DNA from 4 places in the Streptomyces kanamyceticus genome. Region 4 is predicted to be linked to each of the others. Evidence: riboswitches for the same ligand, from Rfam matches in the RefSeq annotation. Region 4 holds a riboswitch; each other region holds the start of a gene.
The links. Region 4 has a riboswitch for cobalamin ahead of CP970_RS01420 (energy-coupling factor ABC transporter permease). Riboswitches for the same ligand answer to the same signal wherever they lie in the genome.

Region 1 (7,823 bases), 6.0 Mb from region 4:
GCACCACAAGGGCCGCGCGGTCGTCTCCAGCGGCAGCCGCGAGGAGATGGAGCGCGACGTCCAGGCCATGCACGGCTACGGCCTCTGGGCCACCCTTCAGCAGGACCGCAAGTAGCGGCCCGCCCGCAGCGCACGGACCGGAAGCAGCGACGCATCTGATGCCAGGACACTTCGAACCCATCCCCGGGGGCGGCGCCGCCGTCGCGCTCGACGAGGTCGAGATCTCGATCATCCGCTCCCTCGCCGTGCAGCTCCTGGAGCTGATCGGCCCGGGACCTGGCGGTGAGCCCTCCGACGACCCGCTCGCCGAGCTCTTCGCCGAGGGCCCGAGCGAGCCGCCCGCCGACCCGGTGATGATGCGGCTGCTCCCCGACGCCTACGGAGGGCCCGGCAGCGAGCAGGGCGCCGTCGGCGACCCGGAGGAACTGCGCGCGTATTCGGCCGAGTTCAGGCGCTTCACGGAGAACGACCTGCGGGCCAAGAAGCGCGACGACGCCCTGGTCGTGATCCGCTCGCTGGACTCGATGACGGCGTCGGGCGACGGCGGAGCCGTCCTGAAACTGTCGGTCGAGGAGTCGCGGCACTGGCTCGGCTCGCTCAACGACCTGCGTCTCGCGATCGGCACGCGCCTCGACGTCTCCGACGAGGAGGACGCGGACCTGCTCTACCGCCTCCCCGACTCCGACCCGCGCAAGCCGATGGTGATGGCCTATCTGTGGCTCGGCGGACTGCAGGAAACGCTGGTCGGGACGTTGCTGGAGCAGTAGCGGGCCGGTACTGGGTGTATATAGCAGCATTCTGCGGCGCCGCCGCACGGTTCGCTCAGCGGCCGCTCAAATCCGGATAACGATCCCGTCAAGCCAATGCCCGTTTATGGCGACGCAAGAGAACTTTGTCCGCTTCTTCCAGTGACGTGGGCCACATGTGGCTCAAAGCGTCACCGTTGCCGCCGTGATAAATCTTCACGACCGCTCGGTGACGCCACCCATGTCGCCGAGGGCGCTCCAGCCGGCAGACCGCCGGTAGCACTCCATTCCATATCCGGGGGGATCAGGACCTGATCCGCAGCCACAACGCAGATGTGCGGGCGCGGATCAGCATGGAGAAAGGCGTCACCATGACCTCAGTGCAGGTCGAAGAGCATCACGACGGCAATGAGGCCGGGCAGTCCGCCGCCGGGCAGTCCGGCGAGGGCGAGGGTTACCAGCGCGGGCTCGGGGCCCGGCAGATCCAGATGATCGCGATCGGCGGTGCCATCGGCACCGGCCTGTTCCTCGGCGCGGGCAAGGCCATTCACAAGGCCGGACCGAGCCTCATCCTGGCGTACGCCATCGCGGGCCTCGTCATCTTCTTCATCATGCGGGCCCTGGGCGAGCTGCTCATGTACCGCGCCGTGTCGGGCTCCTTCTCGGAGTACGCGCGTGAATTCATCGGCCCGTTCTTCGGGTACGTGACCGGCTGGACGTACTGGCTCTTCTGGGTCGTCACCGGCATCACGGAAGTCACGGCGGCCGCCCAGTACATGCAGTACTGGACACACGACTCCATTCCACAATGGGGATACGCGCTGATCTTCACGGTCATCCTCTACGGCGCCAACCTGATCTCCGTGAAGCTCTTCGGTGAGCTCGAGTTCTGGTTCTCGATGGTCAAGGTCACCGCGATCATCGGCATGATCCTGATCTGCGTCGGCATCCTCACCATCGGCTTCTCCGACGCCGGTGACACCGCCTCCGTCACCCACCTGTGGGACCAGGGCGGCTTCTTCCCCAACGGCATCGGCTCCACGCTGATGACGCTGCAGATCGTGATGTTCGCCTTCCTCGCCGTCGAGCTCGTCGGCGTCACCGCGGGCGAGTCCAAGGACCCGAAGACCGTCCTGCCCAAGGCCATCAACACCGTGCCGTGGCGCATCGCCGTCTTCTACGTCGGCGCGCTCATCATGATCCTCTCGGTCGTCCCGTGGACGGAGTTCGTGCCGGGCGTCTCGCCGTTCGTCGCCGCCTTCGACAAGATGGGCCTCGGCATCGGCGCGGCGATCGTCAACTTCGTCGTCCTGACGGCCGCGCTCTCCTCCTGCAACTCCGGCATGTACTCCACCGGCCGCATGCTGCGCGACCTGGCGATGAACGGCCAGGGCCCGAAGTTCTTCACCAAGCTCACGAAGAACGGCCTGCCGCTCGTCGGCACGACCTTCTCCGCCGCGCTGATGCTGGTCGGCGTCTGGATCAACTACCAGTGGCCGGGCGAGGCGTTCAACTACGTCGTCTCCTTCGCGACCATCTCCGGCATGTGGGCCTGGATCATGATCCTGGTCTGCCAGATCAAGTACCGCCGCAAGGCCGACCGCGGCGAGCTCCCGCAGTCCACCTTCCGGGCGCCGGGCGCCCCGTACACGAGCTGGTTCGCCCTCGCCTTCATCGGCATGGTGATCGTGATGATGGGCATCGACAAGGACGCGCGCATCTCGCTCTACGCGGCTCCGGTCTGGGCCCTGATCCTCGGCGTCGGCTACCTGGTCATGCAGCGCAGGAACACCCAGGTGTCCGGCGGCGGCAAGGCCGAGCCGCAGGACGCGGTGAAGTAGCGCACGTAACGCGGCAACCGCTGGATCCCAGCATGTGGGCCGGTTCGTACCACTCCTCGGTACGGGCCGGCCCCTCTGCTTATCCTGGCTGCCATGCTGACCATCACCCAGGCCCTCCACGACCAGATCGTCGCGCACGCGCGCCAGGACCACCCCGACGAGGCCTGCGGTGTGGTCGCGGGCCCGGAGGGCACCGGCCGCCCCGAGCGTTTCATCCCGATGCTGAACGCGGCCCGCTCGCCCACGTTCTACGAGTTCGACTCGACCGACCTCCTCAAGCTCTACCGCGAGATGGACGACCGCGACGAGGAGCCGGTGATCGTCTACCACTCGCACACCGCGACCGAGGCCTACCCCTCGCGCACCGACATCACCTACGCCAACGAGCCCGGCGCGCACTACGTCCTGGTCTCCACGGCGGACACCGACGACGCGGGCCCCTTCCAGTTCCGCTCCTACCGGATCGTCGAGGGCGAGGTCACCGAGGAAGAGGTAAAGGTCGTAGAGGCATACTGATCTTTACTCAGCTTTACTCGGCCTTACCCAAGAGGGCGGCAGGAGCCAGGAAGCCGGTGCGAACCCGGCACGGTCCCGCCACTGTGACCCCACCCCCATTCAGGGGCGGGGGAGTCAGGAACTGACCTGCCGCCCTTCTCCACGCTACGCAGGGGACGCGGAAATCCCCTGGAGGAGGCAGCAACAGCCATGTCCCGACGTCACACCGGCATACGCGTGCTCGCCGCGGCCACCCTGCTCGTCCCGCTCGCCGCGTGCTCCTCGTCGGACTCCGGCGGTGACAGCGAGCCCGCCGCCAAGGCCGCGGGATTCCCGTACACCGTCACCAACTGCGGTGTGAAGACGACGTACGAGGCACCCCCGAAGCGCGCCGTCACCATGAACCAGCACGCCACCGAGGTGATGCTGGAACTCGGCCTCAAGGACCGCATGGCGGGGACCGCCTACCTCGACGACAAGGTCCTGCCGAAGTACGCGAAGGCATACGACTCCCTCCCCGTCGTCGCCAAGGAGTACCCCTCCTACGAGAAGCTGCTCGCCGCCAACCCCGACTTCGTGTACGGCGGTTACGCGAGCGCCTTCCTCGCGGGCGACGGACGAAGCCGCGGAGCGCTCGCCAAGTCCGGCATCGAGAGCCGCCTGAACATCGAGGGCTGCGCGAAGCGCCCCGTCACCATGAACGACGTCTTCCGCGAGGTCCGCGAGGTCGGCGCCACCTTCGGGGTGCGGGACCGCGCGGACACCTGGGTCGGCGGCGCCGAGCGCGAACTGGCCGCCACGGCGAAGAAGTCGAAGGGCAAGAAGCCCCGGTCCGTGTTCGTCTACGACAGCGGCGACAAGACGGCGTTCAGCGTCGGCGGCCGAGGCATCGGCAACGACATCATCAAGCGGGCGGGCGGCCGCAACATCCTCTCCCACGTCGACAAGTCCTTCGCCGACGCCTCTTGGGAGACGGTCGTGGACCGCAACCCCGAGACCATCGTGATCCTCGACTACGGCGCGACGACGCTGGCCCAGAAGAAGAAGCGCCTCCTCGACGACCCGGCCCTGGCCGACGTCCCCGCCATCAAGAACAAGAGCTTCGCGGTGCTGCCGCTTTCGGACATGGTGACGGGCGTACGAGCACCGGAGGCGGTGAGGAAGCTGGCGGCGCAGCTGTGAGCCAGGTTCGGACCGTGGGGAGCAAGTTCCAGCCCGTCCGGCGATTGAGGACGAGCCCGAAGGGCGATAAACGCAGGTCACGGGGGCAGCACCTGTTGATCTGCACCGTACTCACCGCAGCCCTCGCGGCAGCGACGGTCGCGGGGCTCGCCCTCGGCTCGGTGCGGATCCCCCCGGGCCAGGTCCTGGAGATCCTCACGGGAAACGCGGAACCCTCCCCGTTCCGCACGATCGTGCTGGACGTAAGACTCCCCAGAGTCCTGCTCGGCGCAGCCGTCGGCGCCGGACTCGCCGTCATCGGCACCGTCCTCCAAGCCCTCGTCCGCAACCCCCTCGCCGACCCCTTCCTGCTCGGCGTCTCCTCGGGCGCCTCCGTGGGCGCGGTCGGCGCCATCGTGCTCGGCGGCACCTTCGGTGTCGGCTCGGCCCTGGCGACCACGGTCACCATCCCCGCCGCGGCCTTCGTGGGCGCGCTGATCTCGCTGGTCCTCGTCTACACGCTGGCCCGCAGCGGCGGCGGCGGGTTCGCGACCGGCCGACTGATCCTCGCGGGCGTCGCCGTCTCGTACATCCTGACCGCCCTGACCAGCCTCATCCTGGTCACCGCGGACAGCGCTGACCACCTCAAGGAAGTCCTGTACTGGACGCTCGGCGGCCTCGGCAGCGCCCGCTGGGACATGCTCGCCCTGCCCTGCTGCGCCCTGGTCGTCGGCACGGCCCTGCTGATGGCGCTCGCCCGCCCCCTGGACCTGCTGCTCGTCGGCGAGGAGGGCGCCACCGTCCTCGGCCTGGACACGGCGCGCTTCCGCGCCGCGGTCTTCGTGCTCGCCTCGCTCCTGACCGGCGTCCTGGTCGCGTACAGCGGGGCCATCGGGTTCGTCGGCCTGATGGTGCCGCACGCCGCCCGCATGCTGGTCGGCGCCGCGCACCGCGCGCTGCTCCCGGTGGTGGCGCTGATGGGCGCGGTGTTCCTGGTCGTCGCCGACCTCGCCGCGCGCACGGTCGCCGCGCCGCAGGACATCCCGGTCGGCGTGCTCACCGCGCTGACGGGCGGCCCGTTCTTCCTGTGGCTGCTGCGGCGGCGTACCGAAGGAGTCCCGGCATGAACCAGCCCCTGCCCGCCGGTGACCTGCGCACAGAGCACCTCTCGTACGAAGTGGACGGCAAGCTCCTCGTCGACGGCGTGGACCTCGCCGCCGCCCCCGGCGAGACCGTCGGCGTCGTCGGCCCCAACGGCAGCGGCAAGACGACGCTGCTGCGCTGCGTGTACGGCACCCTGCGGGCGACGGGAGGACGCGCCCTCCTGGACGGCGACGACCTGGGCGCGATGGGCGCGAAGGCGCGCGCCAGGCGCCTGGCCACCGTGCCGCAGGACGGGCAGGCCGCCTTCGAGCTGACCGTCGAGCAGGTGGTCGCCATGGGCCGCTCCCCGCACAAGCGCTTCTGGGAGGCGGACACGGCAGCCGACGAGGAACTGGTGCGGGCCGCGCTCGAACGGGTCGGCGTCGCGGCCCTGGCCCACCGCGCGTTCCCCTCGCTCTCCGGCGGCGAACGCCAGCGCGCCCTGATGGCCCGCGCCCTGGTGCAGCGCCCCACCCTGGTCGTACTCGACGAGCCCACCAACCACCTGGACATCCGCTACCAGCTGGAAATCCTCTCCTTGGTGAGGGACTTGGGCACGACGAACCTGCTCGCCCTGCACGACCTGAACCTCGCGGCGTACTACTGCGACCGCCTCTACGTCCTGGACGGCGGCAGGATCGTCGCCTCGGGGGCGCCGAAGGAGGTGCTCACGGCCGAGCTGCTCGCCACCGTGTACGGAGTGACGGCCGAGGTCAGCACCCATCCGGTGACCGGCGCCCCGACCGTCGTCTATCTGCCGCCGCCCGCATCCTGAGCGGATTCCGTCCACCAGCTGAGATCACATTCCGGGATCCGGACCGGGAATCGATACGATGACCGCATGGTTCCCCATGACGTGAGCGAAGAGACGAAGAGCGCACCGCCCGTGCTGCTAGTCGCGCGCCTGCACGTCGACCTGTGCCGCCTCGCCAGCGCCATCTGTTCACGCTGAACCGTTCCGCCGCACGGCCGTGTGCCGCGGCGTCGCACCCTCGTACGCAGCACCGCAAGGATCAGGGCCGCCGCGCGCCCGCCACCCGCATCATCGACTCCCGACAGGAGCCCCCGCCATGGCCATCGAGGTCCGCATCCCGACCATCCTCCGCACCTACACCGACGGCGAGAAGGCCGTCCAGGGCAGCGGAGACACCCTCGCCGAGCTCTTCACCGACCTCGACTCGCGGCACGCGGGCATCGCCGAGCGCATCGTGGACGGCGACAAGCTGCGCCGCTTCGTGAACGTGTACCTCAACGACGAGGACGTCCGCTTCCTGGACGGCATCTCCACCAAGCTCGCCGACGGCGACAGCGTCACGATCCTGCCGGCCGTGGCCGGCGGCATGGTCTAGGCCCGATCCCGGATGCCTCGCTACGACTCCCCGCTCGCCGCGGTCGGCAACACGCCGCTCGTCCGCCTGCCGCGCCTCTCCCCGTCGGACGACGTCCGCATCTGGGCCAAGCTGGAGGACCGCAATCCGACCGGTTCCATCAAGGACCGCCCGGCCCTCCACATGGTCGAACAGGCGGAGAAGGACGGCCGGTTGACACCCGGCTGCACGATCCTGGAGCCGACCTCGGGCAACACCGGCATCTCGCTCGCCATGGCGGCCAGGCTCAAGGGCTACCGCATCGTGTGCGTCATGCCGGAGAACACCTCACAGGAACGGCGCGACCTGCTCGCCATGTGGGGCGCCGAGATCATCTCCTCGCCCGCGGCGGGCGGCTCCAACACCGCGGTCCGGGTGGCCAAGGAGCTCTCCGCCGAGCATCCGGACTGGGTGATGCTCTACCAGTACGGCAACCCCGACAACGCGGGCGCCCACTACGCCACGACCGGCCCGGAGATCCTCACGGACCTCCCCTCGATCACCCACTTCGTGGCGGGCCTCGGCACCACGGGCACGCTCATGGGCGTCGGCCGCTACCTCCGCGAGCAGAAGCCGGACATCAAGATCGTCGCGGCGGAACCCCGCTACGACGACCTCGTCTACGGCCTGCGCAACCTCGACGAGGGCTTCGTCCCCGAGCTGTACGACGCCTCCGTCCTGACCACGCGCTTCTCCGTCGGCTCGGCGGACGCGGTCACCCGCACCCGCGAACTGCTCCAGCAGGAGGGCATCTTCGCGGGCGTCTCCACGGGGGCGGCGCTGCACGCCGCCATCGGCGTGGGCCGCAAGGCCGTCGCGGCGGGGGAGCCCGCCGACATCGTCTTCGTCGTGGCCGACGGCGGCTGGAAGTACCTGTCGACGGGCGTCTACACGGCGGAGACGACCGAGGCGGCGATCGAGACGCTGCAGGGCCAACTGTGGGCTTAGCCGCCCCGGGGAACTGTTCATCACCGGCTCCGCCGAGTTCGTCCTCAAACGCCGGACGGGCTTAAATTTCCCGGCCCGGGCAGTTGTCAGCCCCGGCTTCGCCGAGATTGTCCTCAAACGCC
Region 2 (7,823 bases), 2.3 Mb from region 4:
GCGGCCACGACATGCACGTCACGTGCCTGCTCGGCGCGTTGCGGCTGCTCGCCGACGCGCGCGCCGACTGGTCGGGGCGGATCCTCGGCGTCTTCCAGCCCGCCGAGGAGGCCGCCCTCGGCGCGCAGGGGATGCTCGACGACGGTCTCTACGAGCGGTTCGGCACGCCGGACGTGGTCCTCGGCCAGCACGTCGCGCCGATGCCCGCGGGGATGATCGGCGCGCACGCGGGCCCGGCGTTCGCGGCGACGGACGCGCTGCGCGTGCGGATGTTCGGCAAGGGCGGGCACGCCTCGCGCCCCGAGACGACGATCGACCCGGTGGTGATGGCCGCGTCGACCGTGATGCGGCTGCAGACGATCGTGTCCCGGGAGATCGCGGGCGGCGAGACGGCCGTGCTGACCGTCGGCTCGATCCGGGCGGGCACGAAGGACAACATCATCCCGGACGAGGCCGAACTGCAGATCAACATCCGCACCTACACGCCGGAGGCCCGCGCCAAGGTCATCGCCGCCGTCGAGCGGATCGTCAAGGGCGAGGCGGCCACCGCGGGCGCGGAGCGCGAGCCCGAGATCACGGAGATCGACGCCTTCCCCGTCCTGAACAACGACGCCGACGCCGTGGAGCGGACCATGGCCGCGATCGGGGCCGTCATCGGCCCCGGCCTGATCATGGACCCGGGCCCGGTCACCGGCAGCGAGGACGTCGGGTACTTCGCGACCTCCACGGACCCCGAGATCCCGCTCTGCTACTGGCTGTTCGGCGGCGCGGACCCGGCCGAGGTGCTCGCCGCGCAGCGGGCGGGCACCTTCGAGAGGGACATCCCCTCCAACCACTCGCCGCTCTTCGCACCGCTCGTCGAGCCGACCCTGAGCACCGGGGTCACGGCCCTGACGGCGGCCGCGCTCGCCTGGCTCGGCGGCCGCCCGGCACGGTGACGGGCGGCCGCCGACGACGGCGGAGGGGGAGGCGGGCTCAGCCCTTGTCCTCCAGGTCGCCCTCGGTCTCCAGGTAGGCCTGGCGGAGCGCTTCGAGCACCGCCGGGTCGGGCTTGGCCCACATGCCGCGCGACTCCGCCTCCAGGAGGCGTTCGGCGATGCCGTGCAGGGCCCAGGGGTTGTTCTCCTGGAGGAACTGACGGTTCGTCGGGTCCAGGACGTACGTCTCGGTGAGCTTGTCGTACATCCAGTCGGCGACCACGCCGGTCGTCGCGTCGTACCCGAACAAGTAGTCCACGGTGGCGGCGAGTTCGAAGGCGCCCTTGTAGCCGTGGCGGCGCATCGCCTCGATCCACTTGGGGTTCACCACGCGGGCGCGGAAGACGCGGGACGTCTCCTCGACCAGGGTGCGGGTGCGGACCGTCTCGGGGCGCGTCGAGTCGCCGATGTACGCCTCGGGCGCGGTGCCCTTGAGCGCGCGGACCGTGGCGACCATGCCGCCGTGGTACTGGAAGTAGTCGTCGGAGTCCGCGATGTCGTGCTCGCGGGTGTCCGTGTTCTTCGCCGCGACCGCGATGCGCTTGTAGGCCGTCTCCATCTCGTCGCGCGCCGGACGGCCTTCGAGGCCGCGGCCGTACGCGTAGCCGCCCCACACCGTGTACACCTCGGCGAGGTCGGCGTCGGTGCGCCAGTCGCGCGAGTCGATGAGCTGGAGCAGACCCGCGCCGTACGTGCCCGGGCGCGAGCCGAAGATGCGGGTGGTGGCGCGGCGTTCGTCGCCGTGCTCGGCCAGGTCGGCCTGGGTGTGGGCGCGCACGTGGTTCTGCTCGGCGGGCTCGTCGAGGGAGGCGGCGAGCCGCACCGCGTCGTCGAGCAGCCCGATCGTGTGCGGGAACGCGTCGCGGAAGAAGCCCGAGATGCGCAGCGTCACGTCGATGCGGGGACGGCCCAACTCCTCGTACGGGATGGCCTCAAGGCCCGTGACGCGGCGCGACGCGTCGTCCCAGACGGGGCGGACGCCGAGCAGCGCGAGCGCCTCGGCGACATCGTCGCCCGCGGTGCGCATGGCGCTGGTGCCCCACAGGGAGAGGCCCACGGAGGTGGGGTACTCGCCGTTGTCGGACTTGTACCGCTCAAGCAGCGAGTCGGCCAGGGCCTGGCCCGTCTCCCAGGCGAGGCGGGACGGGACGGCCTTGGGGTCGACCGAGTAGAAGTTGCGCCCGGTCGGCAGGACGTTGACGAGACCGCGCAGCGGGGAGCCGCTGGGCCCCGCGGGGACGAAGCCGCCGTTCAGGGCGTGCACCGCGTGGTCGAGCTCGGCGGTGGTCGCGGCCAGGCGGGGGACCACCTCGCGGGCCGCGAACTCCAGGATGGCGGCGACCTGTTCACCCTGGTCGGTGGGGACGGCGGACAGGTCCCAGTCCGCGTCGTCCATCGCCTGGACCAGGGCGCGGGCCTTGTCCTCGGCCTCGTCGGCGCTCACGCGCGTGGCCGCCGACTCGTCGAGGCCGAGCGCCTCGCGCAGGCCGGGCAGGGCCGTCGTGCCGCCCCAGATCTGGCGGGCGCGCAGGATCGCCAGGACGAGGTTGACGCGGTCGGCGCCCGCCGGGGCGGCGCCGAGGACGTGCAGTCCGTCGCGGATCTGCATGTCCTTGATCTCGCAGAGCCAGCCGTCGACGTGCAGCAGGAAGTCGTCGAAGCCGTCGTCCCCCGGGCGCTCCTCCAGACCGAGGTCGTGGTCCAGCTTCGCGGCCTGGATCAGCGTCCAGATCTGTGCCCGGATCGCGGGCAGCTTCGCCGGGTCCATGGAGCTGATCTGGGCGTATTCGTCGAGGAGTTGCTCCAGGCGCGCGATGTCGCCGTAGGAGTCGGCGCGGGCCATCGGCGGCACCAGGTGGTCGATGAGGGTGGCGTGCACGCGGCGCTTGGCCTGGGTGCCCTCGCCCGGGTCGTTGACCAGGAAGGGGTAGATGAGGGGCAGGTCGCCGAGCGCGGCGTCGGGGCCGCAGGCGGCGGAGAGGCCCGCGTTCTTGCCCGGCAGCCACTCCAGGTTGCCGTGCTTGCCCAGGTGGATCATCGCGTCGGCGCCGAAACCGCCGTCCGCGGCGGAGGCCGCGATCCAGCGGTACGCCGCCAAGTAGTGGTGCGAGGGCGGCAGATCGGGGTCGTGGTAGATCGCGATCGGGTTCTCGCCGAAGCCGCGCGGCGGCTGGATGAGGATCAGCAGGTTGCCGCGGCGCAGGGCGGCGAGCACGATGTCGCCCTCGGGGTCGCCGCCCTGGCCGACGCGGGACTTGTCGAGGAACATCTCGCCGGGCGGCGGGCCCCAGTGCCGCTCGACGGACTCCCGCAGCTCCGTGGGGAGCGTCGCGTACCAGCGCTTGTAGTCGGCGGCCGGGATGCGCACCGGGTTGGCGGCGAGCTGCTCGTCGGTGAGCCACTCCTGGTCGTGGCCTCCGGCGTCGATCAGCGCGCGGATCAGCTCGTCGCCGTCGCCGGAGACGAGACCGGGGATCTCGTCCGAAGGACCGAACTCATAGCCCTCGCCGATGAGCCTGCGAAGGAGCGCGACGGCGGACGCGGGGGTGTCGAGGCCCACCGCGTTGCCGATGCGGGAGTGCTTGGTCGGGTACGCGGAGAGCACCAGGGCCAGGCGCTTGTCGGCGGCCGGAATGTGCTTGAGGCGGGCGTGTCGTACGGCGATTCCGGCTACCCGCGCCGCGCGCTCGGCGTCGGCCACGTAGGCCGGGAGCCCGTCCTCGTCGATCTCCTTGAACGAGAACGGCACGGTGATCAGACGGCCGTCGAACTCCGGCACCGCGATCTGGCTCGCGGCGTCCAGCGGGGACACGCCCTCGTCGTTCTCCTCCCAGGCCGCGCGGGACCCGGTCAGGCAGAGCGCCTGGAGGATCGGCACGTCGAGGCCGGTGAGGGCGCCCGCGTCCCACGACTCGTCGTCGCCGCCCGCCGACGCCTCGGCGGGCTTGGTGCCGCCCGCCGCGAGGACGGTGGTCACGATGGTGTCGGCGGCGCGCAGCTCCTCGATGAGCTCCGGTTCGGGGGCGCGCAGCGAGGCAACGTACAGCGGCAGCGGGCGGGCGCCCGCGTCCTCGATCGCGCCGCACAGGGCGTCCACGAACGCGGTGTTGCCGCTCATGTGGTGGGCGCGGTAGTAGAGCACCGCGACGGTCGGGCCCTCGATGCCGGTACGGGCGGTGCGCTCGAGCGGGCCCCAGGAGGGGGCGGGCGCGGGCGGCTCGAAGCCGTGCCCGGTGAGCAGCACGGTGTCGGAGAGGAAGCGGGCCAGCTGCTCCAGGTTGGCGGGGCCGCCGTGCGCCAGGTAGGCGTGGGCCTCGGCGGCGATGCCGACCGGCACGGTGGAGGAGGCCATCAGCTGGGCGTCGGGGGCCTGTTCACCGGTGAGCACGACGACCGGCAGGCCGCTCGCGGTCAGCTGGTCGAGGCCGTCCTGCCAGGCGCGGACACCGCCGAGGAGGCGTACGACGACGAGCTCGGCGCCGTCGAGCAGCGCGGGGAGCTCGGCCAGGTCGAGGCGGGAGGGGTTGGCGAACCTGTAGTCGACGGGACCCCCCGCAGCACGGGCGCTGAGCAGGTCGGTGTCGGAGGTCGACAGCAGCAGAAGCATGCGGGCGCAGGCCTTCCTCGGGGTGTCCGCGCCCCGGGTGGTCGTGTTGGACGGCAGGAGTTCCTGGCTCACCCCACACGGGTGGGGCTCACAGTGGCGGGACCGCGCCGGATTCGCACCGGGCTTCCTCCTTCGGGTCCTGGTGGACCCACGCCGTCGCTGGCGTCGGCGGACCTGGCGGCCCGCCGCCTGCATAGTAAGTCCTGCCCAGGTCGCGGTGGGCGGCCACCTGCCGGGACGGCCGGTATCGGGAGGCACCCCGCCGGATCCGCGTGGGTATGCTCGCCGCCATGCCGCCCACCCGAGCAACCTACACACAACAGGGCGAATCCCTCATACGTGACCGGGGCGACGCCTGCCCCGGAGCCCTCCGCCTGCACCGCGCCGACGACGGCTCGCTGGCCCGACTCCGGCTGCCCGGCGGCCTCTTGACGTCCCGTCAGGTAGAGGTCCTGGCCACCGCGGCCGAGCGCCTCGCGGACGGTCACCTCAGCATCACCTCGCGTGGCAACGTCGAGCTGCGCGGCCTCGGCGAGGCCTGCGGCGGCGAACTCTCCGCGCTCCTCGCGGACGCGGGCCTGCTCCCCTCCGAGCGGCATGAACGCGTCCGCAACGTGGTGGCGTCCCCCCTGGCCGGAATCGACGGACTCGGCCATGCCGACGTGCAGTTGTGGGCCCGTGAGCTGGACGGACTCCTCTGCGCGCGGGAGTGGACGACGGAGCTCTCGGGCCGCTTCCTGTTCGCCCTGGACGACGGGCGGGGGGACGTGGCGGGGCTCGGGGCGGATGTGACCTTGATCGCAGAATCGGGCGGCACGGCGGTGCTCCTGCTCGGCGCCGCCGCCTTCCGGGTGCCCGGTGCCGACGCGCCCCGTGCGGCACTGGCCGCGGCGGGAGCGTTCCTCGCCGCGGCGCGCGAGGCGGGCAACGGGGCCTGGCGGGTGCGGGAGCTGCCCGGGGGGCAGGGAGTGGGGGTGGCGGAGGCACTGACGGGGGCGGGGATTCCCGGCACCCTCACGGGCCCGCCGAGGCTCGCTGCGCCTTCGACGCTTGCCGCGCCGCTGCCTTCGACGCTTGCTGCGCCTTCGACGCTCGCCGCGCCGCTGCCGCCGACGCTCGCCGCGCCGCTGCCGCCGACGCTCGCCGCGCCGCCGCCGGCGCTCGGCGGCTCTCCGGCCCTCGCCCACCCTCCGACGCTCGGCGGCCGGGCCGCTGCCTCGACTCCCGACGTTCCGGCTGCCGCCGCCCCGGCCGCTGCTCCGGTTTTCGGTACTCCGGCCGTCGCTCCGGCTTTCGGTGCCACGGCTGACTCTTCGGCTGCCGTTCCGGCCTCGGACGCACCGGGCGCACCGGGCGCACCGGGCGCACCGGATGCACCGGATGCACCGGATGCGCCGGACGCTCCTGCGGCCTCCGGTACTCCGACTGCCGCTCGGGCTCCCGGTAGTCCGGGCGGCCCTGCGGCTTCCGGTCTTCCGGGTGACGCTCAGGCTTCTGGTGGTCCGGCCGTTGTTCCGGCCCCGGGTGCCCCGAGCATCGCTTCGCCCTCCGGCACTTCGATCGCCGCCCCGGCCCCCGGCGTCCTGCGCGGCGCCGTGCTGGTGCAGGCGCCCCTCGGGCGGGTCAGCGCGGACCAGCTGCGGGCCCTGGTGCCCGCGCCCGATGACGAGGTGCGCGTCACGCCCTGGCGCGGTTTCGTCGTTCCCGGGTTCACCGACGAGGCCGCGCGGGAGCGGCTGCGGGTGCTGGCCGACGCCGGGTTCGTCACCGAGCCCGGTTCGCCCTGGCTGGGCGTCGGCGCCTGCACCGGGCGGCCCGGCTGCGCCAAGTCGCTCGCCGACGTCCGTGCCGACGCCGTACCGGGCCACGGCGGACTCCCCGTCCACTGGTCAGGATGCGAGCGGCGCTGCGGACATCCGCACGGCGACTGGGTGGACGTCCTCGCCACGGGGGACGGCCGCTACGAGGTGACCGTGCGCACCGGCGGCTCGGCCGTGCCCGTCACGGGACCCACCCTGACCGAGGCGGTCACCACGGCACGCGCGAGCACGCGTACGACGGTCCCCATGACCACGACGACTCCTACGACCACGACGAGATGAGCGAGAGCACAGTGTTCGACTACGAGAAGGACGGCGCGGCGATCTACCGCGAGTCCTTTGCCACCATCCGCGCGGAGGCGGACCTAGCGGGGCTGCCCGCCGACGTCAGCCAGGTCGCGGTGCGGATGATCCACGCCTGCGGGATGGTCGACCTCGTGCGCGATCTCGCCTACAGCCCCCAGGTGGTGGCCGACGCCCGCAAGGCGCTGCGCGAGGGGGCGCCGATCCTCTGCGACGCGAACATGGTCGCGAGCGGCGTCACGCGCAAGCGGCTGCCCGCGGACAACGAGGTGATCTGCACGCTCGCCGACCCGTCCGTGCCGGACCTCGCGGCTCAGCTCGGCACCACCCGCAGCGCCGCCGCCCTCGAACTCTGGCGCGACCGCCTGGAAGGCTCCGTCGTCGCCATCGGCAACGCGCCCACCGCGCTCTTCCGCCTCCTGGAGATGATCGAGGAGGGCGCCCCGCGCCCGGCCGCCGTGCTCGGCATACCGGTCGGCTTCGTCGGCGCCGCCGAGTCCAAGGACGCGCTGGCCGCACACGCGTCGGGGATCGAGCACCTGGTCGTACGAGGACGTCGCGGCGGCAGCGCCATGGCCGCGGCGGCGATCAACGCGATTGCGAGCGAGACGGAGTGAACACCGAACAGGCCCAGCAAGCCCAGCAAGCCCAGCAGGCCCAGCAGGTCCAGCAGGGAAGGCTTTACGGGGTCGGGCTCGGTCCCGGCGACCCGTCGCTGATGACCCTCCGCGCCGTCGAGGTCATCGCCTCCGCCGACGTGATCGCGTACCACTCGGCGCGGCACGGCCGCTCCATCGCCCGCTCGATCGCGGCCGCGCACCTGCGCGCCGACCACATCGAGGAGCCGCTGGTCTACCCCGTCACCACGGAGGGCACGGACCACCCCGGCGGCTACCGGGGCGCACTCGACGACTTCTACGAGGAAGCCGCCGCCCGGCTCGCCGCGCACCTCGACGCGGGCCGCACGGTCGCCGTGCTCGCCGAGGGCGACCCGCTCTTCTACGGCTCCTACCAGCACATGCACAAGCGCCTCGCCGACCGTTACCCGACCGAGGTGATCCCCGGCGTGACCTCGGTCAGCGCGGCGGCGGCCCGGCTCGGCGAGCCGCTGGTGGA
Region 3 (7,823 bases), 3.2 Mb from region 4:
CCGGCATCCTCGCCACGATGCCGTACATCGCGCTCCAACTGGTCGGCATCCAGGCCGTCCTGGACGTGATGGGCGTCGGCGGAGGACCCGACACCAACTGGTTCGTCAAGGACCTGCCGCTGCTCATCGCCTTCGCGGTGCTCGCCGCCTACACGTACTCCTCGGGCCTGCGCGCCCCCGCGCTCATCGCGTTCGTGAAGGACGGCCTGATCTACCTCGTCATCATCGTCGCCATCATCTACATCCCCATCAAGCTCGGCGGCTTCGACGACATCTTCGCCAAGGCCGGTCACGCCTTCGAGCAGACCAACCCGGCCACCGACAAGCCGCGCGGCGCGCTCGCGCCGCCCGAGGCGGGCCAGTGGACGTACGCGACGCTGGCGCTCGGCTCGGCCCTCGCGCTGTTCATGTACCCGCACTCGATCACGGCGACGCTCTCCTCCAAGAGCCGCAACGTGATCCGCCGCAACACCACGATCCTGCCGCTGTACTCACTGATGCTGGGGCTGCTCGCGCTGCTCGGCTTCATGGCGATCGCGGCCGGGATCAAGGTCGACAACGGCCAGCTGGCGATCCCGCAGCTCTTCGAGGACATGTTCCCCGACTGGTTCACCGGCGTCGCCTTCGCCGCGATCGGCATCGGCGCGCTCGTGCCCGCCGCCATCATGTCCATCGCGGCCGCGAACCTCTTCACCAGGAACATCTACAAGGACTTCCTCAAGCCCGACGCGACGCCCGAGCAGGAGACCAAGATCTCCAAGCTGGTCTCGCTCCTGGTGAAGGTGGGCGCGCTGGTCTTCGTCCTGACCATGGACAAGACCGTCGCGATCAACTTCCAGTTGCTCGGCGGCATCTGGATCCTGCAGACGATGCCCGCGCTGGTCGGCGGCCTGTTCACCCGCTGGCCCCACCGCTGGGCGCTGCTCGCGGGCTGGGCGGTCGGCATGGTCTACGGCACGCTCGCGGCGTACGGCGTCGCCTCGCCCACGCAGAAGCACTTCGGTGGCTCGTCCGACACGATCCCCGGCATCGGTGAGATCGGCTACATCGGCCTCACCGCGTTCGTCCTGAACGTGATCGTGACCGTGGTCCTCACCTTCGCCCTGAAGGCGCTGAAGGCCCCCGAGGGCATCGACGAGACCTCGCCCGGGGACTACACGGCGGACGCGGGCGATCCCGGCGTGGTCCAGGACCTGCCGAAGGCGACGGCCGGCGCCGGGCACTGATCCCCTGACCCGCTCCTTCCACACCCGACATGGGCCGCCGGAAAACCGGCGGCCCATCGTCGTACCCCTGTTGCACACTTCGCCACATGGACATCACGATCAGAGACGCGCGCCCCGACGAGTACGAGGCGTTGGGCGACCTCACCGCGGGGGCATACCTCGACGACGGACATCTGAGCCTCGGGGCCGACGACCCCTACCTCTCGGTGCTGCGGGACGTGGCGGGACGCGCCGCGCAGACCGAGGTCCTGGTGGCCGCGGCCGACGAGGGGCCGCTCGGCTGCGTGGCCTTCGTCCCGTCCGGCGGGCCGATGGCCGACATCGCGCGGGCCGACCAGGCGGAGATCCGCATGCTGGCCGTATCCGCCGCGGCGCGCGGCAGGGGCGCGGGCGAGACCCTGGTGCGGGAGTGCCTGCGGCGCGCCAGGGACGCGGGCCGCACGGGGCTCGTCCTGTCCACCCAGCCCTCGATGCGTGCCGCCCACCGGCTCTACGAGCGCCTCGGCTTCGTACGGACCCCGGAGCGGGACTGGCAGCCGATCCCCGACCTGACGCTGCTGACCTACGAGTTGACGTTCTAGGACACTCTCCGCACCACCGGCCGTTCGGCGTCGACACAAGATGTGGGCCTGCTTCAGAAACCCGGCACAAGATGTATGCTCGTGCTCGCTGTCGTCGCAGGGGAATCCGGTGCAAGTCCGGAACTGTCCCGCAACGGTGTATGTGTACGTCTTTGTCGTACCCGCAAGTCCGAGGACCTGCCGGCAGCGCACCCGAGCCGTCCGGCCCGGGTGCCGACCGTCCGGGCCTCGTGGAGTGGGCCGGTGGACGCGGTACGCCGCCCTGCCCGGGTGCGCCCGTGCACCATTCCCTCCCCTGGCCCAGAGCCGAGCGAGGGAGAGCTCCACGTGACCATCGCGCCTGCCGAACCTGCGTCAGCGACGACCACGCCGACCGCCGAGGGTACCGACGCGCCAGGGACCGCGCTGCTGCGCACCCTGACCGACCTCACCGCCGACCTGCCCGACGCCGACGCGGGGCGGGTCGCCGCCGCCGCGCTGCGCGGCAGGTCGGCCCGGGCCGACGTGGCCGAGCTGCGGGAACTGGCGACCGAGGCGGCCGCGGGGCTCATCTCGGAGGACCCGGCGTACTCCAAGCTCGCCGCCAGGCTCCTGTCGATCGGCATCCGCGAGGAAGCGGCCACGCAGGGCGTGCGCTCCTTCACCGACTCCGTCGCGGTCGGCCACCGCGAGGGCCTGATCGCCGACCGCACGGCGTCCTTCGTCACCGAGCACGCGGCCCGGCTCGACGCGCTCGTGGACGCCGCGCTCGCGGACGGCGCGGACTTCCGCTTCGGCTACTTCGGCCTGCGCACCCTGCACAGCCGCTACCTCCTGCGCCACCCCATCACCCGGCAGGTCATCGAGACCCCGCAGCACTTCATGCTGCGCGTGGCGAGCGGCCTCGCGGAGACTGCATCTGATGCAAAGACAGCCAGCGCCCGCGCCCTGGACGAGGTCGCCGCGCTGTACGGCCTGATGAGCCGCCTGGACTACCTGCCGTCCTCGCCGACGCTGTTCAACTCCGGCACCCGGCACCCGCAGATGTCCTCCTGCTACCTCCTGGACTCCCCGCTCGACGAGCTCGACTCGATCTACGACCGCTACCACCAGGTCGCGCGGCTCTCCAAGCACGCGGGCGGCATCGGGCTCTCCTACTCCCGCATCCGCTCCCGCGGTTCGCTGATCCGCGGCACGAACGGGCACTCCAACGGCATCGTGCCGTTCCTGAAGACCCTCGACGCCTCGGTCGCGGCCGTGAACCAGGGCGGGCGCCGCAAGGGCGCGGCCGCGGTCTACCTGGAGACCTGGCACTCCGACATCGAGGAGTTCCTGGAGCTGCGCGACAACACCGGTGAGGACGCGCGCCGCACGCACAACCTCAACCTCGCGCACTGGATCCCCGACGAGTTCATGCGCCGGGTCGCCGCCGACCAGGACTGGTCGCTGTTCTCCCCGGCCGACGTGCCCGAGCTCGTCGACCTGTGGGGCGAGGAGTTCGACGCCGCCTACCGCGCGGCGGAGGCCGCGGGTCACGCGAAGAAGACCATCCCGGCCCGGGACCTGTACGGCCGCATGATGCGCACCCTCGCGCAGACCGGCAACGGCTGGATGACCTTCAAGGACGCCGCCAACCGCACCGCCAACCAGACGGCGGAGCCCGGCCACACGGTGCACTCCTCCAACCTCTGCACGGAGATCCTGGAGGTGACGGACGACGGGGAGACGGCCGTCTGCAACCTCGGCTCGGTCAACCTCGGATCGTTCGTACGCGAGGGTGACATCGACTGGGAGCGGCTCGACGAGACCGTCCGCACCGCCGTCACCTTCCTCGACCGCGTCGTCGACATCAACTTCTACCCGACCGAGCAGGCCGGGCGCTCCAACGCCAAGTGGCGCCCGGTGGGCCTCGGCGCGATGGGCCTCCAGGACGTCTTCTTCCAGCTGAAGCTGCCGTTCGACTCCCCCGAGGCGCGCGCCCTTTCCACCCGCATCGCCGAGCGCATCATGCTCGCTTCGTACGAGGCGTCCGCGGACCTCGCCGAGCGCAACGGCCCGCTGCCCGCCTGGGAGAAGACCCGCACCGCGCGCGGCGTCCTGCACCCCGACCACTACGGCGTCGAGCTGACCTGGCCGGAGCGCTGGGCGGCCCTGCGGGAGCGCATCGCCACGACCGGCATGCGCAACTCCCTGCTGCTCGCCATCGCGCCGACCGCCACGATCGCGTCCATCGCGGGTGTGTACGAGTGCATCGAGCCGCAGGTCTCCAACCTCTTCAAGCGCGAGACGTTGTCCGGCGAGTTCCTCCAGGTCAACGCCTATCTGGTGCAGGAGCTGAAGCGGCTCGGCGTCTGGGACGCGCAGACCCGTGAGGCGCTGCGCGAGGCCAACGGCTCCGTGCAGGGCTTCGGCTGGATCCCCGAAGAGGTCCGCGACCTGTACCGCACCGCGTGGGAGATCCCGCAGCGCGGCCTGATCGACATGGCGGCCGACCGCACCCCGTTCCTCGACCAGGCGCAGTCCCTGAACCTGTTCCTGGAGACGCCGACCATCGGCAAGCTCTCCTCGATGTACGCCTACGCCTGGCAGCGCGGCCTGAAGACCACGTACTACCTGCGTTCACGTCCGGCGACGCGCATCGCCCGCGCGGCCTCGGGCACGACCGCCCAGGCCGCCGCCCCGATCCCCGTCCAGCAGGCGACCCCCGACGCCGACGCGATCGCCTGCTCTCTTGAAAACCCCGAGTCCTGCGAGGCCTGCCAGTAATGAGCTCCACCACCAACTCCGAGAAGAACCTGCTCGACCCGGGCTTCGAGCTGACCCTGCGTCCCATGCGCTACCCGGACTTCTACGAGCGCTACCGGGACGCGATCAAGAACACCTGGACCGTCGAGGAGGTCGACCTCCACTCGGACGTCGCCGACCTCGCCAAGCTCTCGCCGGGCGAGCAGCACATGATCGGCCGTCTGGTCGCGTTCTTCGCGACGGGTGACTCGATCGTCTCCAACAACCTGGTGCTCACGCTCTACAAGCACATCAACTCCCCCGAGGCGCGGCTCTACTTGAGCCGTCAGCTCTTCGAGGAGGCCGTGCACGTCCAGTTCTATCTGACGCTGCTCGACACCTATCTGCCCGACCCGGAGGACCGCGCCGCCGCCTTCGACGCGGTCGAGGAGATCCCCTCGATCCGGGAGAAGGCCGAGTTCTGCTTCAAGTGGATCAACGAGGTCGAGAAGCTGGACCGCCTGGAGAGCAAGGCCGACCGCCGCCGCTTCCTGCTCAACCTCATCTGCTTCGCCGCGTGCATCGAGGGCCTGTTCTTCTACGGTGCCTTCGCGTACGTCTACTGGTTCCGCAGCCGCGGCCTGCTGCACGGCCTCGCGACCGGCACCAACTGGGTGTTCCGTGACGAGACGATGCACATGAGCTTCGCCTTCGACGTGGTCGACACGGTCCGCAAGGAGGAGCCCGAGCTCTTCGACGACGCGCTCCAGGAGCAGGTCACGGACATGCTCAAGGAGGCCGTCGAGGCCGAGCTGCAGTTCGCCCGCGACCTGTGCGGCGACGGCCTGCCCGGCATGAACACGGACTCGATGCGCGAGTACCTGCAGTGCGTCGCCGACCAGCGCCTGCAGCGGCTCGGCTTCGCGCCGGTCTACGGCTCGGAGAACCCGTTCTCCTTCATGGAGCTGCAGGGCGTGCAGGAGCTGACCAACTTCTTCGAGCGGCGGCCCTCCGCGTACCAGGTCGCGGTCGAGGGTTCGGTCTCCTTCGACGACGAGTTCTGAGTCTGGCGCAACCGGGTCCCGGTGTGCCCGCCCCGTCACGGGGGGTGGGGTGGGCACACCGCTCGTTCAGCGCGGATCGGCCCGCAGGACGAGCCGCTTGGGGTGCAGCGTGATGCCGATCTTGGTACCGGTATCGGTCTCCGCGACCGGCGTCAGGCGCCACTTCGGGATCACCGTGCCCAGGATCAGGGCCAGTTCAGCGAGGCTGAAGTGGTCTCCAGGGCACTTTCGGTTGCCGACACTGAACGGCATCATCGCGAACTCGGGGACGTCGGAGGCGCGTTCCGGATTCCAGCGGTCCGGGTCGAACTCCAAGTGCCGCTCGAAGGAACGCGGGTCGCGCTGCATCGCGTACACGCTGTAGACGATGTCGGCGTCCGCCGGAATGCGATAGCCGCCCAGCTCGGTTTCGGCCACGGACCTGCGGGTGAATATCCAAGCCGCGGGCCGTATACGCATGGCCTCCGTGACGACATTCCGGAGGTGCGGCAGCCCGCCCAGGTCGGCGAATGTGATCGCCCGCCCCTGCGCGACGGAATTTACCTCTTCAACCAATCGCCTTTCCTGCTCCGGGTATTCGGTCAGGAGATGGAACGCCCACGCCAGTGTCGAGGCCACATTCTCGGCTCCCGCGACGACCAGGGAAACCACGTGGTCGTGGATCTCCTGATCGGTTATGGGCGCCCCGGATTCGTCCGTGGCCCGCAGCAATTCCGCGAGCAGGTCGTCCGGGCCGCCGGGCCCGGCCGCACGGCGCTCCGCGACGATCTCGTCGACGAGCGCGTGCAGATCGGCGAGCGCGCGCTCGAAGCGCCGGTTGGCCGGGGTCGGCACCCGGTAGAGCGGCCCGACCGACAGCACCATCCGGCGGTAGAGGCCCTCGAAGACGGTGTGCAGCGACTCGCTGATGCGGTCCGCCTTCTCGCCGATGGAGTCGACCTCCAGGAGCGAGCGGGAGACGACGCGCACCGCCGTGCGGAACATCTCCGCGCTGACGTCGACGGTGCCGCCCGGCTGCCAGCGGGCCGCCGTGGCGCGCGCCTCCTCCTCCATCACCTTGGCGTAGTCAGCGATCCGCTCGGGCCTGAACGCGGGCTGCATCATGCGGCGCTGGCGCCGGTGCAGCTTGCCGTTGCTGGTCGCCACGCCCTTGCCGAGGAGCACTTCCAGGGTGTCCCAGAGCGGTCCGCCGACGATGTACTCGGGGTTCTTCAGGAGGGCGCCGACCAGTTCCGGATCGCACACCGCGTACGCCGTCTTGGGCCCCAGCCTGATCCGTACGAGATCCCCATGGTCACGCAGATCGGCGAGGAAGCCCAGTGGGTCACGCACCAGGTTCCAGGCGTGGCCGAGCAAGGGCGCGCCCCCGGCGACGAGCGGCGGGGTGCGCAGCGGGCCCGGTCCTGAAGCGGCGGGGGCGGGTATTGCGGATTCGACGCTCATTCCTCACCAACCAGTTTGTTTTCCGCCACGGTGCCTTCCGTGACGTAGGGGGGTATGGATCGGTCGTCCCAGCTGTCCACGCGATAGCGGCCGGATTCGTGATGGAACCAATAAACGGAAGAGAACCAGTTCCGCATGTTGAAGACGCAGGATTCCACCGCGTCCGCGAGATTCCGTCCCTCGGCACTGCCGTCCGCCAATTGGGCGGCGAATGAATGCACTTCCTCCTCCGCCGCCAGGAATTCCGTGACGCATCGCGTGACGCGCCTGTGGACCTCCGCCACGGCCTGTTCGAGCGTCATTCCCTCATGGTGGATGAGGCTGATCCCGAGATTGTGCAGTTCGTCTCCCGCGAGTTCTTTCGGGAGTGAGCACAGGTCGTTGTACCAGGCCGAGAAGTCCTGGGTCGCGAGGGCCGCCCGCCGGTATGCGGGGTGTTTCCGCACGGGGCGCGGCAGTTCGCGGCGCGCGGTGGGTTCGAGCAGGTCGATCCACGCCCAGTGCGCGAACGTGAGGCGGCGCAGCTCGACGTACGCCTCGACCGTGGGCACCGTGCCGGTGCGCCGGTTCCTGAACTCCTCGTCGTACGCGTCGATCACCGGGTGGAAGTGCCGGGCGAACCTGGCGTTCCAGCTGGGGCCGAGGAACGCGTAGAGCCGCAGGACGCAGTCGGCGAACCCCGCGACCAACGGGTCCCTGTGGTCCAGGTACGGGCGAGGTTCGTTGAGGGCCCCGTGCAGGCCCCGGCACAGCCACCGCCACTGTGCCGTCCTGCCGTGCACCGAGTCCCTGTCGTGCCGGTCGTC
Region 4 (7,823 bases):
CAGCGCCACGAGCAGGACGGCGCTCGCGGCCACGAAGCGCCGTGAGACGCGGGCCTCGGGCACCAGTACGCGCAGGGTGCCGTCGTAGCCGCGCCCCGCGAGCCCGGCCTGCAGACGGCCCGCCCGGTCGAAGGCCCGCACGAACGCGGTGGCGCCGAGACCGCCGAGCGAACGCCAGGTGGCGGCCCGTGTGGTGTGGCCGAGGCGGGCCGCCTGCGCCTGCCGGATCCGGCCCATGGAGTCCAGGAGCAGGAAGCTCATCCGGTACGTCACGAGCGCCACGTCGACGACCGGCGCGGGCACCCCGGCCTTGACCAGGCGGGGCAGCAGGTCCGACATGGGCGTGGTGAACGCGAACAGGAGCACCCCGAGCGAGGCCGCAGAGGTCCGCAGGAGCAGCCCGCCCGCGCGCGCCGGGCCGCCGTCGGCGAGCGTGACGAACCCGTCGGGCCCGCCGACCTGGACGAGCAGGGTCACGGCGCCGGTGACGCAGAAGCCGAGCGGCACGCGGTAGGCACGCCACAGTTTGCGCGGCGGCACACCGGCCGGGCCGAGCAGCACGGCGAGCGCGGCGGTCAGGACGAGGACGGCGCCGGGCCAGGGCGGCAGCGAGATGGCGAGCACGGTGAGGCCGAGCCCGAGCACGGCCTTGTCCACGGGATGGCGGCGGCGCCAGCGACTGCTGTGCGCCGCCGCGTCGATGGGCAGCACGCGGGGTCAGACCTCTTCGGTCTCGGGGCGCGCGCCCTCCGCGTCGTCCTGCGCGCGCACGCGCTCCGCGCCCTGGCGACGCCCCCTGCGCAGCCCGAAGTAGTACGCGAGCACGCCCGCGCCGAGGGCCGCCTGCAGCGCGAACAGCGCCGATTCGACCTCCCCGGAGGGCGGCTCGTACAGGGGCGAGAACCAGGGCTTGTAGTCCGGCTTGATCTCGGTGATCGCCGACTCGGCCTGCGCGTCGGCACCGGCGAACGGCTCTTCCTTGTCGTCGCCGAGGCCGAGTGCCAGGGGCAGCACCGCGAGCGCGGCGACGATGAGGAGCAGCAGCGTATTGATCTTCGCGTTCCGGTTCATCAGGCACCGGCCCCCGTCTTCTCCGTCTTGATCACGGCACTCTCCGCACCGGCCTTGCGCTGAAGCAGGACGCCGAGCCGGGTGAGTTCGCCCTTGCTGGACTGCACGAGCAGCCGCATCACCACGACGGTGAGCAGGCCCTCGCTGACGGCCAGCGGGATCTGCGTGACGGCGAAGATGCCGCCGAACTTGCCGAGCGCGCCGAAGAATCCGCTGCTGGGGTCGGGGAAGGCCAGGGCCAGCTGGACACTGGTGACGCAGTACGTGGAGAGGTCGGCGACGAAGGCGCCGAAGAACACGGCGACCATCAGCGGCACGTCGTACCGCTTGAGGAGCCGGTAGACGGCGTATCCGGCCCAGGGCCCGACGATCGCCATCGAGAAGACGTTGGCCCCGAGCGTGGTGAGCCCGCCGTGGGCGAGCAGCAGGGCCTGGAACAGCAGCGTGATGGTGCCGAGCACGGTCATGATCGGCGGCCGGAACAAGATGGCGCCGAGCCCGGTCCCCGTCGGGTGCGAACAACTGCCCGTCACCGAGGGGATCTTCAGGGCGGAGAGGACGAAAGTGAAGGCTCCGGAGGCACCGAGGAGCAGGGTGCTCTCCGGTGTTCCTTGACTTCACGGGTCAGGGAACGGACTCCGTGGACGACGAACGGCGCGGACGCTACGCCCCAGGCGATCGCGTGCGCCGGTGGGAGGAAACCCTCGGCTATGTGCATGGCTCGGCAGACCCTCTCCAGCACCTCGTGGATGGACAACGCGCCTTGGCCGGTCTCCTGGCTGACGGGTCGTACCGACCGGACTCCGCCTTCCCGGGGGCTTGCGCACCCAGTGGCTGCCGCGAGGGCTGGAGCCGGACTTCCCGATCACAGTGGCGAGGGCCGCACCGGCATCACACCGGATTTCCCGTTCACCAAGGCGTCGTGACAGTAGTCCGCAACTGATCAAACTGACAACCTGCGCATGGGGAGCGGCGGAGGCGCGCGCCAGCGCACGCCCGCACGTCGTACGCCCCGTGAGCGGGGCGGCACCTTCATGCCTTCCTGCCGTATCCCGTCGCGGACCTTCCGGCGGAGCACCAGGTCTCGCATGCTGATGTCATGCGTCAGGGTGTGGCAGCCGTCGGCAGCGTGGTCTTCTTCGTGGTGGCACCGGGGGTGGTGACCGGCGTGGTGCCGTGGTGGCTCTCGGACGCCTGGTCGGCCGGCGGTTCCTGGAACTGGTCGGTGGGCGCGCTCGGTTGGGCCCTGCTGCTCGGCTCGGCGGCGCTCCTCGTGCACTCCTTCGGCCGTTTCGTGGCGCAGGGCCTTGGTACGCCCGCTCCGGTGGCGCCCACGGAACGCCTGGTGATCACCGGCGCCTACCGCTACGTGCGCAACCCGATGTACGTGGCGGTCGTCGCGCTCATCCTGGCCCAGGGCCTGGTCCTCGCGCGGCCCCTGCTGCTCGGCTACGGCCTGGTGGCGTGGGCGGTGATGGCCACGTTCGTCCGCGCCTATGAAGAGCCCACGCTGCGGCGGCAGTTCGGAGCGGAGTACGAGGTGTACCAGGGCGTGGTGCGGGCGTGGATCCCCGGACTGCGGGCGTACGAACCGGCGGCCCGCCCGGCGGACGGCCGCTAGCCGGCGCCGCCGGTCATGCGGCGGGCAGCCGCGTGTCGACGTCGAGGAGCGCGAGGAACGCGGCGGCCGCGGGGGACGGGGCGGCGCGGCTCCAGACGAGGCGTTCCACCCGGACGGGACCGTTGGTGAGGGGCACGCCGCGCAGGCCGTGGAGTCCGGCGGCGAACAGTTCGGGCAGCAGGGCGATGCCGAGTCCGTTGCGGACCATCCGGGCCATGAGCTCCACGCCGGACACCTCGAAGGCGACCTCACGGCGCAGGCCCGCCGCCGCGAAGGCCGCGTCCGACTGGGCGCGGGCCGCGCTGCCGTCGGCGAAGTCCACGAACAGTTCGCCGGCGAGCGCGCCGAGGTCCACCCTGTCCCGCGTGGCGAGGGGGTGGTCGGGGGCGACCACGGCGACGTGCCGCCCCAGGGCGAGCTCCCGGTCGCGGACGCCCTGGGTGCGGAACCCGGGCGGCACCCCGAGGAACGCCGCGTCCAGGGCGCCGTCCCGCACCTGCCCGACGAGCCGTTCGCTGGCCCCGGCCCGTAGGTGGATCCGGACCTGGGGGTAGCGCCTGCGGAAGTCCCCGAGGATCGCGGGGAGATCGACGGCCGTCACGGTGGGGATCGAGCCGACGGTCAGCGTGCCGCGTATCTGGCCGGAGGCCGCCGCGACCTCCGCGCGGGCCCGTTCGGCCGCCTCCAGGGCCTGGCGGGCCGCGGGCAGGAAGGCCTCTCCCGCTGCGGTGAGCCGCACCCGGCGGCTGGTCCGCTCGAACAGCCTGGCGCCCAGCTCCTTTTCGAGACGCGCCACCTGGTGGCTGAGCGCGGACTGGACGACGTGACACCGCTCGGCGGCCCGGGTGAAGCCACCGGTCTCGGCCACGGCGACGACGTAGCGCATCTGCTGGAGGTCCATTGATCCATCGTGGAACACGATGGATCCCGATGACAAGCATGTGTTGGACCGATGGATGCCTGCTCGGCGATGCTGAACGCACCCGGCGGGCGCGGCACTCGGCGCCCCCGCTCCTACCTCGTGGAGACACCTCATGCGCGTGATCGCCTTCGACCACCTCGTCCTGAACGTCGCCGACATCGAGCGTTCCCTCGACTTCTACACCGGCCCGCTGGGCCTCGAACCGGTGCGCGTCGACGAGTGGCGGGAGGGCAAGGTCCCCTTCCCGTCCGTGCGGGTCAGCTCGACCACCATCATCGACCTCGTGGTGGGGCCCGACGGGCAGCGGCAGGGGTCCAACGTCGACCACATCTGCCTGGTCGTGGAGCCGCTCGACTGGCAGGAGGTCATCGAATCGGGCGTCTTCACGGTCCTGGACGGTCCCGGCGAGCGCTTCGGCGCCAGGGGTACGGCGCTCTCCCTCTACGTGCGGGACCCGGACGGCAACACCGTGGAGCTGCGCTGGTATCCGGCGGCGGGCTGAACGTCCTGACGCACCCGTCACTCCCGTTCCCTCAGGTTGTCCAGGTAAGTTGCCCAGAGCTCGCTCCTGGCGATTTCCGCCGAAGAGGGATGCTGTGCGGCTCCGGATCGCTTGCTTCTACAAGACTGTAGAGTTCCGGCATTCGACTCGATCGGGTGATCTGTGATGCCGCGCGACAGTCGTGTGACGGGTGAGATCTGGAGGTTCGCGGGTGGGTGGACTGGCGCACGCAGACGCGGTCAGGGCCGGGACGGTTCGAGGGCGGTCCGCAGCGCGGTTCGCGGGGTGGCTCGCGGGGCGGTCCCAAGCCCGGCTCGGCCCGGCTGACGAGGCGGGACGGATCCTGCTCTGGGTCGCGGCCTCGTTCTCGGTACTGATCCTCGCGGTGGCCGGGATCGGCGCGTGGATATACACGGATCTCGACAACAACATCCACGCGGCGGACGTCGACAACAAGCTCGGCGGTGACCGCCCCGAGAACCTCAGCCCGGGCTCGAAGAACATCCTGGTCGTCGGCTCGGACAGCCGCGACGGCGCCAACGCCAAGTACGGCAAGAACCTGACGACCATGCAGTCGGACACGCTGATGGTCGTGCACATCCCCGCCGACCGGAAGTGGGCCACCGTCGTCTCCTTCCCGCGCGACTCCTGGGTCCAGATCCCCGCCTGCGACAAGGGCGACGGCAGCACGGCCGCCACCCACCACTTCAAGATCAACGAGGCGTTCTCGATCGGCGGGAGCACCGGCGAGGTCGCGAGCGCGGCCGCCTGCACCATAAAGACCATCGAGGCGCGCACCGGCCTGCGCATGGACCACTTCATGTCCGTCGACTTCCAGGGCTTCAAGGCATGGTCAATGCCCTCGACGGCATCGAGGTCTGCCCCGAGCAGGCGATCCACGACAAGAAGGCCCACCTCGACATGGACGCGGGCTGCCAGACGGTCAAGGACGAGAAGGCGCTGGGCTACGTACGCACGCGCTACAGCGTCGGCGACGGCTCGGACCTCGGACGCATCGGCCGCCAGCAGGAGTTCATGGACGCGCTGGCCTCGAAGGCCCAGTCCAAGCTCACCAGCCCCAAGTCCCTCTACGACTTCCTGCAGTCCGCCACCAAGTCCCTCACCACGGACAAGCCCCTGGCGGGCATCAAGCCGCTCTACGGCCTCGCCTCCGAACTCAAGGGCATCCCCGAGGACCGGCTGACCTTCCTCACCGTGCCGAACTACCCGCGTGAGGCCGACGTGCCCACCGACAAGGCGAACGTGTCGTGGCAGTTCCCGCAGGCCGCCGACCTGTTCACCTCCCTGGCCACGGACAAGGAGGTCGGGAAGGACAGGAAGAAGGCGCTGGAGAAGTCCGCGAAGGAGCCGGTCTACGCGTCGACGGTGAGCGTGCGCGTCCTCAACGGCACCGGTGAGGGAGGCCGCGCGGCCAAGGTCGCCGAGCAGCTCCGCGACGCGGGCTTCAAGGTCGAATCCACCGGCAACGCGCCCGCCGATTCCCGTACGACCACGATCGGCTACCCCGAGGGCGCCAAGAGCCGGGCCGATGTGCTGGCCTCGCGCCTGCCCGGGGTGCGCGCCACCGCACAGGCCGCGGATTCCGCCGCCGCGCCCGGCGTCGTGACGCTCACGGTGGGCAAGGAGTTCGACGGCTTGCGGTGACCGCGCCCGGCGGGGGGGGGGGAATCCGCCGACACAACCTCCAAATGCGACGACGCACATGCCACACTCCTTGGCTGATCAGCCAAGCATCAGCCAGGTACCTATGAGATTGACCGTGGCAGATGCAAGATGGGACATGTTGTTCGGGGCGCGGATGACGGCGCCCCGGCAGGCCCACCAGGCGAGGTCTCCCATGGTCATGCGCACTCACGACGGCAGCGCCGGCGACGTCGACTACGGCTCCCTCGGACCCGGCTACGCGACCTATCGCCGCCCCGACGAGCGCATCGCCCACGTCATCGCCCAGGCACTCGGCGACGCCCGCTCCGTCCTCAACGTCGGCGCGGGCACCGGGTCGTACGAGACCGAGGCGCACGCGATCACCGCCGTCGAGCCGTCACTGGCCATGCGGGCCATGCGCCCGGCCCGGCTCGCCACCGCGATCGACGCCGTCGCCGAGGACCTGCCCTTCGCCGACGTGGAGTTCGACGCGTCGATGACCCTCTTCAGCGTCCACCAGTGGTCCGACGCCGCGGCCGGACTGCGCGAGATGCGACGCGTCACGCGCGGCCCCGTCGCCGTACTGACCTGCGACCCCGCGCGCGTGCGGGACTTCTGGCTCTACGAGTACGCCCCGGACGTCCTGGAGACCGAGGCCCGCCGCTACCCGCCCCTGCGCCTGCTCACCGCCGCGCTCGGCGGCACCACCACGGTCGAGTCCGTCCCCATCCCGCTGGACTGCACCGACGGCTTCAACGAGGCGTACTACGGCCGCCCCGAACTCCTCCTCGACCCCGCGGCCCGCCAGGCCTGCTCGGCCTGGAGCTTCGTCGACGACCGCGCCCGCCAGGACTTCGACACCTCCCTGCGCCGCGCCCTGGGATCGGGCGCCTGGGACGACGCCTTCGGCCACCTGCGCGGCCGGCCGACCTACGACGGGTCGCTCGTCCTCCTGCGCGCCACCCCCTGACCCGGCGCGGCCCGGGATAATTCGGTCGCCTCCGCCCGGACTTTCCGGTGAACTGAACGCCGCACCGAGTCCAGGACCGATCGATGGCCTTCTTCCGAGAGGAAGCCGTGATGCCCGGTACCGCTCCGCAGCAGCAGCCGTCCCACTCCCCGTCCGATCCGGTGGTCCGCACCGCGGCGGGAGCGCTGCGCGGCAGCAGAGAGGGCGGCGTGGCCGTCTTCCGGGGAATCCCGTACGCCGAACCGCCCGTGGGAGCGCTGCGGTTCGCCGCGCCGAGGGCGGTGCGCGGTTGGGCGGGGACACGCGACGCGGCCGCGTTCGGGCCGCCTCCGCCGCAGGCCGGGGTGTTCGGGATGGACGCGCTCGCGCGGGCGTCGGCGGGCGACGACTGGCTGACGGTCAACGTCTGGTCGCCCGACGCGGCGCCCGGCGCGGGACTGCCGGTCCTCGTGTGGATCCAGGGCGGCGCGTACGTGATCGGCATGTCCGGGCTGCCCGAGTACGACGGCGGTCGCCTGGCGCGCGAGGGCGGCGTCGTCGTGGTGACGTTCAACTACCGCGTGGGCATCGAGGGTTTCGCCCGTATCGAAGGCGCACCGGACAACCGCGGCCTGCTCGATCAGGTCGCCGCGCTGGAGTGGGTCCGTGACCACATCCGGGCGTTCGGCGGGGACCCGGCCCAGGTCACGGTCTTCGGGCAGTCGGCGGGCGGCGGTTCGATCGCCGCGCTGCTCGCGATGGGGCACGGGGGCGGGCTCTTCCGCGGGGCCGTCGCCCAGAGCGTGCCGGGCACGTTCTTCACGCCGGAACTCGCCGCGGACATCGCCGGGGCCTGTGCGGCCGAGCTGGGGCTCCGGCCCTCGACCGGCGATCTGTCGGCCGTGGACCCGGCGGCGCTCGCCGCCGCGGGGGACGCGCTCACCGCCAAGCTCGGCCAGTGGGTGGGGCGTTGGGGACAACCGGCGTACCGGACGATCCCGTTCGCGCCCGTCGTCGACGGTGACGTCCTGCCCGCCACGCCCTGGCAGGCGCTTGCCGCGGGTGCGGGCCGGGACGTCGCGCTCATCGTCGG

Region 1: it holds a riboswitch for cobalamin, as region 4 does, so the genes downstream of both, CP970_RS27125 (ABC transporter substrate-binding protein) here and CP970_RS01420 (energy-coupling factor ABC transporter permease) in region 4, are expected to answer to the same signal.
Region 2: it holds a riboswitch for cobalamin, as region 4 does, so the genes downstream of both, cobN (cobaltochelatase subunit CobN) here and CP970_RS01420 (energy-coupling factor ABC transporter permease) in region 4, are expected to answer to the same signal.
Region 3: it holds a riboswitch for cobalamin, as region 4 does, so the genes downstream of both, CP970_RS14285 (ribonucleoside-diphosphate reductase subunit alpha) here and CP970_RS01420 (energy-coupling factor ABC transporter permease) in region 4, are expected to answer to the same signal.

What each region holds. Positions count from the first base shown of each region.
Region 1 is NZ_CP023699.1:6,309,688-6,317,510, forward strand. It holds gene clpS (ATP-dependent Clp protease adapter ClpS) at 1-115, shown strand, start outside; gene CP970_RS27110 (DUF2017 domain-containing protein) at 159-767, shown strand; gene CP970_RS27115 (amino acid permease) at 1,118-2,587, shown strand; gene CP970_RS27120 (Mov34/MPN/PAD-1 family protein) at 2,681-3,103, shown strand; cobalamin riboswitch at 3,105-3,247, shown strand; gene CP970_RS27125 (ABC transporter substrate-binding protein) at 3,293-4,264, shown strand; gene CP970_RS27130 (FecCD family ABC transporter permease) at 4,357-5,370, shown strand; gene CP970_RS27135 (ABC transporter ATP-binding protein) at 5,367-6,161, shown strand; gene CP970_RS45820 (putative leader peptide) at 6,228-6,338, shown strand; gene CP970_RS27145 (MoaD/ThiS family protein) at 6,457-6,735, shown strand; gene CP970_RS27150 (PLP-dependent cysteine synthase family protein) at 6,748-7,701, shown strand.
Region 2 is NZ_CP023699.1:2,642,633-2,650,455, reverse strand. It holds gene CP970_RS10450 (amidohydrolase) at 1-938, shown strand, start outside; gene cobN (cobaltochelatase subunit CobN) at 976-4,584, opposite strand; cobalamin riboswitch at 4,620-4,757, opposite strand; gene CP970_RS10440 (cobalamin biosynthesis protein CobG) at 4,875-6,686, shown strand; gene CP970_RS10435 (precorrin-8X methylmutase) at 6,698-7,324, shown strand; gene cobJ (precorrin-3B C(17)-methyltransferase) at 7,426-7,823, shown strand, end outside.
Region 3 is NZ_CP023699.1:3,534,907-3,542,729, forward strand. It holds gene mctP (monocarboxylate uptake permease MctP) at 1-1,226, shown strand, start outside; gene CP970_RS14280 (GNAT family N-acetyltransferase) at 1,313-1,807, shown strand; cobalamin riboswitch at 1,883-2,006, shown strand; gene CP970_RS14285 (ribonucleoside-diphosphate reductase subunit alpha) at 2,135-4,552, shown strand; gene CP970_RS14290 (ribonucleotide-diphosphate reductase subunit beta) at 4,552-5,574, shown strand; gene CP970_RS14295 (bifunctional albaflavenone monooxygenase/terpene synthase) at 5,641-7,017, opposite strand; gene cyc1 (epi-isozizaene synthase) at 7,014-7,823, opposite strand, start outside.
Region 4 is NZ_CP023699.1:353,297-361,119, reverse strand. It holds gene cbiQ (cobalt ECF transporter T component CbiQ) at 1-711, opposite strand, end outside; gene CP970_RS01425 (energy-coupling factor ABC transporter substrate-binding protein) at 718-1,071, opposite strand; partial or broken gene CP970_RS01420 (energy-coupling factor ABC transporter permease) at 1,071-1,789, opposite strand; cobalamin riboswitch at 1,820-2,003, opposite strand; gene CP970_RS01415 (methyltransferase family protein) at 2,171-2,692, shown strand; gene CP970_RS01410 (LysR family transcriptional regulator) at 2,706-3,593, opposite strand; gene CP970_RS01405 (VOC family protein) at 3,727-4,116, shown strand; partial or broken gene CP970_RS45885 (LCP family protein) at 4,685-5,118, shown strand; gene CP970_RS45880 (LytR C-terminal domain-containing protein) at 5,152-5,781, shown strand; gene CP970_RS01395 (class I SAM-dependent methyltransferase) at 5,981-6,751, shown strand; gene CP970_RS01390 (carboxylesterase/lipase family protein) at 6,862-7,823, shown strand, end outside.